3 regions of the Janthinobacterium sp. J1-1 genome follow, and region 1 is predicted to be linked to each of the others. Evidence: predicted binding sites of a transcription regulator. Region 1 holds the regulator's gene; each other region holds the start of a gene.
What was found. Region 1 encodes sigma-54, which starts transcription at its own class of promoters, with help from an activator protein. Its sites were predicted from a motif close to TGGCANGNAANCTGCTTT; they were not measured.
Positions count from the first base shown of each region.

Region 2: Q8L25_RS14690 (EDSAP-1 family PEP-CTERM protein) is a predicted target of sigma-54. The motif match lies at 1,233-1,250, and genes of this name have one in related genera.
Region 3: Q8L25_RS24160 (urease accessory protein UreD) is a predicted target of sigma-54. The motif match lies at 2,144-2,161, and genes of this name have one in related genera.

Region 1 is NZ_CP132339.1:828,311-831,844, reverse strand. It holds gene rapZ (RNase adapter RapZ) at 1-51, shown strand, start outside; gene hpf (ribosome hibernation-promoting factor, HPF/YfiA family) at 133-492, opposite strand; gene Q8L25_RS03725 (RNA polymerase factor sigma-54) at 561-2,039, opposite strand; gene lptB (LPS export ABC transporter ATP-binding protein) at 2,044-2,802, opposite strand; gene lptA (lipopolysaccharide transport periplasmic protein LptA) at 2,802-3,380, opposite strand; gene lptC (LPS export ABC transporter periplasmic protein LptC) at 3,401-3,534, opposite strand, start outside.
Region 2 is NZ_CP132339.1:3,240,369-3,243,902, reverse strand. It holds gene Q8L25_RS14695 (glycosyltransferase) at 1-1,127, shown strand, start outside; gene Q8L25_RS14690 (EDSAP-1 family PEP-CTERM protein) at 1,329-2,306, shown strand; gene Q8L25_RS14685 (EDSAP-1 family PEP-CTERM protein) at 2,432-3,433, shown strand; gene Q8L25_RS14680 (nitroreductase family protein) at 3,430-3,534, opposite strand, start outside.
Region 3 is NZ_CP132339.1:5,272,631-5,276,164, reverse strand. It holds gene Q8L25_RS24165 (hypothetical protein) at 324-1,529, shown strand; gene Q8L25_RS24160 (urease accessory protein UreD) at 2,195-3,064, shown strand; gene Q8L25_RS24155 (urease subunit gamma) at 3,082-3,384, shown strand; gene Q8L25_RS24150 (urease subunit beta) at 3,414-3,534, shown strand, end outside.

The DNA of each region.
Region 1 (3,534 bases):
TATTTTGCCGACCGCGAACGGGTCGTGCTGCGCCACCGCGAGCGTAACTGAGCCGGAAAAATGGGCGCAAAAAAGGGCGCGAAGATCAAACAGCGCGCCCTTAGTTGATCACAACAATCTGGAGCGGCAGGCCTAGACGGCGGCGGCTTCTTCAGGAGTGTTGTCTGGCAGATGCTTGATCGCCTCTTTACCGTGCCCTTGCACTTTGGTTTTGTACTTCATCACTTGCCGGTCCAGCTTGTCGATCAGGCTGTCGATCGCGGCATACAGGTCTTGCGCCAGGCTTTCCACGTAGACGGTCTTGCCGCTCAGTCGCAGATTCACTTCGGCCTTCTGGCGTTTTTCTTTCTCTTTGAGGTTGTCGACGGTCAGAATCACGGCAATATCGATAACGTGATCGAAATGGCGTTTCACGCGCTCCAGTTTGGTTTGTACGTATTCACGGATGGCTGGTGTCACTTCGAGATGATGTCCGCTGATGGTGAGATTCATACACACTCCTAAAGATGATCGGGTTCGTGCGGTGTCCATCGTTCCGGCCCGCAGAGGAACCGAAAAAACTACAAAGACTTACGCAGACTCACTGGCGGAATTTTCAACGCTTCCCGGTATTTGGCAACAGTACGTCGCGCAATCACCATGCCTTGTTCCCCCAGCATGTCCGCAATCTTACTGTCGGATAAAGGATTTTTAGGGTTCTCTGCTCCTGTCAATTGCACGATCAAGGCCCGTATCGCCGTCGATGACGCCTCCCCTCCTGCTTCGGTGGCGACGTGGCTGCCAAAGAAATACTTCAACTCAAACATTCCATGCGGGGTCAGCATGTACTTTTGGGTTGTTACCCGCGAGATAGTACTCTCGTGTAAACCCAGTGTATCAGCTATTTCGCGAAGCACAAGTGGCCGCATGGCAACTGCGCCGTGCGAGAAAAAATCCTTTTGCCGTTCCACGATCGCCTGCGCCACGCGCAGGATGGTGTCGAAGCGCTGGCGCATGTTCTTGATCAGCCACTTGGCTTCCTGCAACTGCGCACCCATGCCGCCTTCGCCCTTGCCCTGCTTGAGCAGGTTGGCGTACATGGCGTTCACGCGCAGGCGCGGCATGACGTCATTGTTGAGCGATACCTGCCAGCCATTGCGGGCCCGCTTGACCACCACGTCCGGCACCACGTAATCGGACACGTCGGAAGCGAACACGGCGCCCGGATGCGGGTTGCACAAGCGAATCACGGTCTGTGCTTCGCGCAAGTCTTCATCGTCGCAGTCGAGGGCTTTCTTGAGCTTGTTGAAGTCGCGCTGGGCGAACCAGGTCAGGTGTTTCTCGACGATGTTCAAGGCCATGCGCCGCGTCACCAGCGCCACCTGCGGCAAGCGTTTGATCTGCAGCGCCAGGCATTCGGACGCATTGCGCGCACCCACGCCGGCAGGGTCGAAACTTTGCAGCAGCGACAGCGCCGTGCGCAGCTCATCCGCATCGACTTCCAGTTCTTCCGGCAGGCGCGCCAGGATATCGTCGAGCGGCTCTTCCAGGTAGCCATTGTCGTCGAGCGCATCGATGATCAATTCCACCAGCGCGCGGTCGCGCAGCTCCAGCACGGTCACGCGCATCTGTTCCATCAGGTGTTCGCGCAAGGTGCAGTGATGGGCCTCCAGTTGCGGACGGGAATCCTCGTCATCGGGCGCCTTGCCGCGGCTGGCCTCGTTCCAGTCGCTGTCGCCGCCCTCGGACGCGGCCGTGCTCTCGCCGCCATCGCCGTCAAACGACTCCGCTTCGGCGGCTGGCGCCGGCGCTTCCTGGCCCGGCGGCGCCGGTGGCGCTTCGCCGGGGGCGGCGGTCGAACTCAGGGCGCCATCGGACAGCAGGCGCAGCGAGCGGTCGAGCGGATCGTCGAGCCGTTCCAGCAAGGGATTATCGGTCAGCAATTGCTCCAGCTCCTGGTGCAATTCCAGCGTGGACAGTTGCAGCAGGCGTATCGATTGCTGTAATTGCGGCGTCAGTGCCAGGTGCTGCGAGGTGCGCAGTTGCAGGGATTGTTTCATTGGCTTACATGCGGAAGTGTTCGCCCAGATACACCCGGCGTACCGACTCGTTGGCGATGATGTCGTCGGGCCGGCCCGACGCCAGCACCGAGCCCTGGTTGATGATGTAGGCGCGGTCGCAGATGCCCAGCGTTTCGCGCACATTATGGTCGGTGATCAGCACGCCGATATTGCGTTCCTTCAAAAACCGCACGATGCGCTGGATTTCGATCACGGCGATCGGATCGACGCCGGCGAACGGTTCGTCGAGCAGCACGAAACGCGGGTCGGTGGCCAGCGCGCGGGCGATTTCCACGCGGCGCCGCTCGCCGCCCGACAGCGACAGCGCCTGGTTTTCGCGCAGCTTTTCAATTTGCAAGTCGGCCAGCAGTTTGTCGAGGCGTTCTTCGATTTCGGCCTTTTTCAGGGGCCGGCCGTCGACTGTCTGGATTTCCAGCACGGCGCGGATATTGTCTTCCACCGTCAGCTTGCGAAACACCGACGCTTCCTGCGGCAGGTAGGACAGGCCCATCTGCGCGCGGCGGTGGATCGGCAGGCTGGAAATGTCGACGCCGCTGATATCGATGGTGCCGCCATCGGACGGCACCAGGCCGACGATCATGTAGAACGAGGTGGTCTTGCCGGCGCCGTTCGGACCCAGCAGGCCCACCACTTCGCCGCATTCGACTTGCAGCGACACATCATGCACGACTTGCCGCTTGCCATAGGTTTTCTGCAGCCCCCGCACGATCAGGGTGCTGCCGCAACGTACATTATTGTCCATTATTTCTTCCCTGGCGCAGGCGCGGCGGGGGCTTTCTCCGCCGCCGGCTTGTTCTTCGGCTGGATCACCATGCGCACGCTGCCGGCGCCGGGGGAACTGGTGCCGCTGTCGCTGTTTTCCATATTGAATAATTCATTGCGGCTGTCATACGAAATGAAGGCGCCGTTGGCCACGTCGGTCGGCTTGACGCCTTGCAGGCGCGTCAGCTTGGCCTTGGAAAACAGTTTCACGACTTCCGTCTTGTTGTTGTATTCCACCCGTTCCGCTTCGCCTTCCACCCACAGGTCGCCTTCGCCGTCGCGCTTCTGGCGAAAGGTGGCCAGCTTGCCCGCCTCGCCCCAGAAAGTGATGAACTGGTAGCCCTGCGGATCTTCGGTGATCAGGGCCCGCCCCGCCTTCATGGTCAGGGTGCCCTTCACCAGCACCACGTCGCCGGTCAGGGTGCGGGTCTGCTTGATGTCATCGACCTGGCCGCGCTGGGCGGTGATGACGGCTTCCTTGTCCGAGTCGGCCTTTTCGGCATGGGCGCTGCCCATCACGGCCAGGGAAAACAAGCTCAACAGCAAGATTTTTTTCATTTTGATTTGGTCCTCTTTATTTATTTGGCCGGCACGGCTTTGCGCGGCGGAATCACGATGCGCACCGAGTTCGGCACTTCCACCACGCTGGAGGCATTGTTGGCCTTCAGGCCCACGCCGGTCACGTGCGAACGCCCCGACAGCAGATCGACCG
Region 2 (3,534 bases), 2.4 Mb from region 1:
ACGATGCACACCACGAGGTGCACTTCGCCTGCGCAGATGGCTACGATTTCTGCTTCCAGGGCGTGCCCTTCCAGCGCTGGCGCATCGGCAGCATCCCATCGCGGCAATTCCTGCAGGCGCTGGCGCAAGGCAAGCCCGTGTATGACGAAGCCACCTTGCAAGCCTACGTGGAAGATGACCTGCGCCTGTTCGATGAGGTGCGGCCGGACCTGGTGATCGGCGACTTCCGCTTGTCGCTGTCGGTCAGCGCCCGGCTGCGCCGCATCCCCTACATTACCGTCAGCAATGCCTATTGGAGTCCATACGTGCGCCCGCATTACACGGTGCCCAGCCTGCCGCTGACGCGCCTGCTGCCCGTCTGGCTGGCAAATCCCCTTTTTCGCCTGATACGCCCGCTGGCCTTTGCCAGCCATGCCGTACCCCTGAACCGCGTGCGCCGCCGCCATGGCTTGCCCTCGCTGGGCAGCGATTTGCGCCGCATCTATACCGATGCCGACCAGACCTTGTACGCCGATATCCCGCAGCTGTTTCCACCGCTGGCCATGCCCGCCCATCACGGCTACCTGGGCGCCGTCATCTGGGCCCCACCGATGGACTTGCCGCCCTGGTGGCAGGGACTGGAGCCCGGCGAGGAGGGGCGTCCTTTGATTTATGTCACCTTCGGCAGCTCCGGCCAGTCGCAGCTGCTGCCACGCGTGCTGCATGCGCTATCGACCTTGCCGGTCACCGTGATGGCCGCCACGGCCGGCAACATCGAACTGGGCAGCGTACCGCCGAACGCCCATGTGGCGCCCTTCCTGCCGGGCGATGCGGCGGCGCGGCGCGCCAGCCTGGTGATCTGCAATGGCGGCAGCCCCACCAGCCAGCAGGCATTGACAGCCGGTGTGCCGGTGATCGGCATCGCAGGCAACCTCGACCAGTTTCTCAATATGCACGGCATCGTCGCGGCCGGCGCCGGCCTGCTGCTGCGCGCCGACCGATTCAAGGAAGACGCCTTGCGCCAGGCCGTCACGCACCTGCTCGGTAGCCCGCAAGCACGGCAGGCGGCGCGGCAATTGGCGGCGGCCTTCCAGGCCTGCGTGCCGCAGGCTCGCCTGCAGGAACGCATGCGCACCCTGCTTGCCTGAGCTCGCCAACAGGAGCGTCGGCATTTTTTACAGCCCGCCGTACAAACCCTGCCAGGCATCAACAGCGATAACGCAAGTGCTTGATTTACAAGCAAAGACCACGCTTGGCATGGAAGTCGCTAGGGAATGGCCATGAGCACCTGTCTTCAGGACTCAAACCAGACTTCCCTCTTGTCCACTCCATGCTGTGAGGTAATGAAAATGAAACTCTCCCGACTGAAACTGCTTCCCGCCGCAGCGGCGCTGGCCCTGCTGTGCGCTGCCGGCGGCGCGCAAGCAGGCGCCTACGGCTATTCCTACAACAACATCTTCGGCCTGCAACTGACGCCACTGACCGGTTCGGTCACCGCCCTGAACAGCGTGACCATCTCGCGCAGCACCGCCACCCTGAACGGCGTCAACGTGATTCAAGGCGGCGTGGGCTTCCTCGATGCGCCCCAAGCCACCGTCGGCGCCGTCACCAAGGGCCAGAACGACTTCACGCAACAAGGCCCGACCGGCACCTATTCGCGCGGCGACGCGCAAATCGTCAGCACGCAATTTCCGCCCTTCCCGGCCGGCTCCACTTCCACCCAGGCCGTCAACGTGGCCGAGGCCCACCTCGATACAGCGGGTACCGCCGACGCTTCGGGCCGCAATGGCTCGACCACCGGCATTTCGGTCGATTTCGTGGTCGGCTCGCCAACGGCTACCCTGAGCTTCGATTTCCTGGCGGCGCCGTTCATGCAAGTCTTCCTGCAACCGAATGTGGGCCTGCAGTCCAGTGCCACGGCCAATCTGGTGGTTACCTTCAGCATCACCGATGCAGCCGGCAACATCGTCTTCAACTGGACGCCCGACGGCCTGCTCGGATCCGGCATCTTCGGCGGCACGGAAGCGGCCGATTCCGCCAACCTGAATACCGGCCTGGCCACCAACTTCCTGACGAGCGGAAACCTGCTGACCTTTGATCCCACCGGCTGCGGCACGCCGACGGGCACCGGTGTGGGCACGGCTTGCGGCGGCAGCTTCAGCGCCGTGACCAATACCCTGGTTGCCGGCAACTACACGCTGGTGCTGAACCAGGTGGAAAGCGTGGATCTGGTCAAGCAGGCGGTGCCTGAACCGGGCACCCTGGCCTTGCTGGGTCTGGGCCTGGCCGGCCTGTGCTATGCCAACCGCCGCAAGGTGACCGCCTGATTATTGGACAGGGCTTTGACAGGCGGGGAAGTTTCCTCGCCTTTTTTACCGCCGCACTGTCGCTTTTCCTTACAGCCAGGCAGACAGCGGCGGACACAAGTAACAGGCCAGGCAAAGGACTTCGTATGGCATTTTTTTCCGCACGCATGGCGATTTTACTGCTGGCCCTGCCGTGCCTCGCCAACCAGGCTGGCGCGGCCGCGTATGGCTACTCATACAGCAATATCTTTGGCTTCACCATCAGCAATCCGACCGGTGCCATCACCGTGTTCAACAATATCGATGTCTCGCACACCACAGCCACGCTGGGTAGCCGCAACGTGATCCACGGCGGCGCCAACGAGATCGACGCGCTGCAAGCCTCGCTGGGCCAGGTACTCAAGGGCGAGAACGACTTCGCGCCGCAAGGCATGGGCAATGCCTCCTATGCGCGCGGCGACGCGCAAATCATCAGCTCGCAAATTCCGCCGTTTCCGCCCGGCTCGGACAGCACCCATGTGGCGAATGTGGCGGAAATACTGCTGGCTGGCACCGGCAGCGCCGATGCGTCCGGACGCAACGGCTCCTCCACCGCCTTCGCCGTCGACCTGGTGGTGGGACAGGACGGCGCCACCCTGGCGCTCCAGTTCCAGGCCGCGCCCTTCATGCAGCTCTACCTCGATGCCAGCGCCGCCACCGGCTCCTTCGCCAACGCCAGCACCGCGTTCACTTTTTCCATCGTCGACGAAGCTGGCCAGATCGTCTTCAACTGGGCGCCTGACGGCGAGCTTGGCTCCGGCATACTGGGCGGCACCGAACAGGCCGATGACGCCAATCTCAATATCAACTATGCACAGACGCCGCCAAGCAGCGGCAGCCTGTTCAGCTACGACCCCACCGGCTGCGGCACACCCACCGGCACCGGCACCGGCACCGGTTGCGGCGGACAATTTAGCGCCATCAGCGACCGTCTGGACGCCGGCAATTACACACTGGTGCTCAATATGATCAACAGCGCGCAGCTGGCGGTCATGCCCGTGACCACCGAATTGCCGCTGCCCGGCACCCTGCTGCTGCTGGCGGCCGGCCTGGCGGCACTGGCCGGGCTGGGGCGTCTCCTGGGGCCAGACGACGGCGACAGAGCTTAGCTGCCCGCCACCGGCGCCACGATCAGTTCGCTGAGCGGACGGCGCAGCGAACGGGCCTGGGCCGGTGGCCCGGCGCCGATGCGGCCCAGGAACACGGCCCG
Region 3 (3,534 bases), 2.3 Mb from region 1:
GACGAGTGTCAATCGTTTTTGACTGGGGTCACTCATACTCAAGATCATCCTCTTAGTCAATATCAACATAGCCCAGACATGAAAATCGCCAAGGTATAGTATATGAAAAATTATAGTGTCGACGTGTCGCCATAAAAATCTATGCAAATAGGCAGGTTACATCTTATTCAAAAAAATGTAGTATAGCAGTAGGCTTATGTAAACAACACTCTGGCTAATGTGCCTGCGACCCAGTTGGATAGTAGCGCTTGAGCCTCCCGGGAAATGTGTCTGGCACTGGTATTTAACAATAATTGTCGTATAAATGAGGGCAGGGCATCATCATGATTTTTGCTTCAGAAATCGAGGAAATGGAAGAGTTACGTAGTGGCTACGGGTTTGTCGAATCATTTTCAAAACCGTACGATGGCTCATCTTATGCGCGAATTAATATTGTGTTTGATGTCGTGGATGCCGAAGCGTTCAATTCAGGTGTGGCCGAAGACCGATCCCCAATACACCTTTCGATGGTCAGAATTATGACCACGCAAAAGCGTCTGGAAGACTTGTTCGAAATAAGTTCATCGATCAAAGAGGGTGATTGGTTTCATATTCGGCTTGGGATGCATTCAGGAATGCCGCGTGCATGGTTGCTCGAAGCAAGAAATGACTACAGTGAGTCGGTTATTGCTCTTAACTTGACAGGGCTCTCACGTGTCGGCGGCGGGCTTGGCGGAACGGTAAAACCCGACGGCAAGTTGAGAGCCTTGCGTGAGTGGTGCAAAATTGAAGGCCGTCCTGCAGATGGGAAAGCGGCAGTGACAGGTGCCACCAATCTACATGTGCGTATTGTAGATGTCGGTCATGCAAGTTTTTCCGCTATTCATATAGCGCCTAGCCACCGATCAAAAATCATTGGATATTTTGACGTCGGTGGGCCGATATATTTTCATCATCATACGTTTCCTAAAGCATTTAAAGATCAAGGCCTGATACCGCGAAATGGCTTTGTCGCATTATCCCATTGGGATTTTGACCATTATTCGCTAGCGGTCACGAAGATGAAGGGACTGCAGAAGCTTACCTGGTATGCGCCTGAACAACTGGTAGGTCCCAATGCCGCTCGCCTTCAATCTTTGCTTGGGTCTAAGCTAAATTTCGTGCACACCCCAACTTATCAAATTTTGAATGGTCTTCAGATGTGGAAGGGAGGCGGCGCTTCTGATGACAGGAATAATAGTGGCTATGTACTTAATGTGCAGAACGGCGCAGGTGGAACGCTCCTGACTGGCGACACCGATTACGATTTTATTCCGGCTGGAGCGAAGACAAATTTGGTTGCACTTAGCGTCACGCATCACGGGGGCAGTGGCGCTGGAAATCCCCCGGCGCCAATGGCAAATAATGCGGTAGCTGCAGTGTCGTTCGGATTGCCGAACCGCTATCACCATCCGAATTGGAAAGACATAGAAAAGCATGAACTTGCCGGCTGGAGTGTCCAGCCGACATTCTTAACACCTAAGAACCGAGGCGACGTCTGGCTACCCTAACGTGATCAAGATTGGAGGTGCTGTCTTGACGTAAGGGGGGATCTCGTCTTGTAGAAGTACTTTATACGGTGGCAGTCCAATCGATCATGATGGTATTTCTTCGTTAAATTAAAGGTGTAGTTCGCTTGGTAATCGACGCGACGTAATCCGGCCGCCCTAGTATTACCGTGAGGCGGTCCACGTCGTGAACAACCGGGATATCACCATCGCTGGAGAAGCTCTTGGTCATAATACGCATTATGTCGGCCATTAAGCGTTGACAACGCTAATGTGAAAATCCCTCAGATCGCCTTCGATGACGCTGACCTCGACCGGGAAATGCGCCTTGGCCGGCTCGCGCACAAGCGCGCTGATTTCTACGCCTGCTCTGTGTTGGTTGGTCGATCATATGAGTGGCTGGTCTGAGAAGGTGTTTCCGATGGGTACACCAGATGAGCTGGCAACCTGCATCGTGCAGTGATTAACCTGCGGAAACGACGATCACGTTCGCACCAGTAGCACCAGCTTGCGTGTATAAGCGTGCAGCAATGTATCGCAGGCGCACCATCATGGTGCACCTGCTGCACGGCGGTGCGCGATTCTCACTTTCCCCTTCCTGATGCCGGCCCCGGCATTGGCATGCATCGTGCTTTGGTAGTGCTTATTTGCTTGCACAAGCGCCTGCCATGCCCGACTGCACTACCGCCATCTCTTCGACCGTTGCCGAGCCTTCCCATGGGGCGTGGCAGGCGCAGCTGACGCTGGGCTTTGCCCTGCATGGCGATGTCAGCCGCCTGGTCGAGCGCCGCCACAGCGGCCCGCTGCGCGTGCAAAAGCCGCTGTATCCGGAAGGCGGCGCGGTCTGCCACGCCATTATCGTGCACCCGCCGGGCGGGGTGGTCGGTGGCGACCAGCTGGCGGTCGACGCCACGGTGGGCGACGGCGCGCATGCCTTGCTCACGTCTCCGGGCGCGGCCAAGTGGTACCGCGCCAACGGCCATGTCTCGGGCCAGCACATCGTGCTGCGCGCGGGCGCCGGGGCGGCCATCGAATGGCTGCCGCAAGAGAGCATTTTCTTCGACCAGGCCTGCGTGCGCCTGCGCCATGAAGTCGAACTGGCGCAAGACGCCAGTTACCTCGGCCTCGATATCGTCTGCCTGGGCCGCAGCGCCTCGGGCGAATCGTTCAATACGGGCAGCATCAGCCAGCATACGCAGATCCGCCGCGGCGGCAAGCTGCTGTGGTGGGAGCAGGGCGTGCTGGCCGCCGGCGGCCCATTGATGCAAGGCGCGCTCGGCATGGCCGGCCACAGCGTGTGCGCCACCCTGCTGGCGGTCGGCGCGCCGTTGCCGGCACCAGTGCTGGCGGCGCTGCGCGACCTGGCCGTGCCCGAAGGCGCGCAGTTTGGCGCGACGCAAATGAAATCGGTGCTGGTGGTACGTTTGCTGTGCAACGACAGCGAGGCGGCGCGCCGCGTGATGCTGGCCGCGTGGCAGCTGCTGCGCCCGGCCCTGCTGGGGCGCGCGGCGGCGGTGCCCCGCATCTGGAATACCTGAACCTACAAAGGACAACCATGGATCTGACACCACGCGAAAAAGACAAGCTGCTCATTTTTACGGCCTCGCTGCTGGCCGAGCGGCGCCTGGCGCGCGGCCTGAAACTCAATTATCCGGAAGCGGTGGCGCTGATCAGCGCGGCCATCATGGAGGGCGCGCGCGACGGCAAGTCGGTGGCCCAATTGATGTCGGACGGCGCGCAGATCCTCACGCGCGACGACGTCATGGACGGCATCGCCGAAATGATCCCCGACATCCAGGTCGAGGCGACCTTTCCCGATGGCAGCAAGCTCGTTACCGTGCACAACCCGATACCGTAGTTACCCCAGCATTTTTACAGGAGCCGGACATGATCCCAGGCGAATACAGATTGGAAGAAGGCGAAATCAGCATCAACGCGGGCCGTACCACGGCTACCGTGGTGGTGGCCAATCGCGGCGACCGGCCGATACAGGTCGGCTCGCATTTTC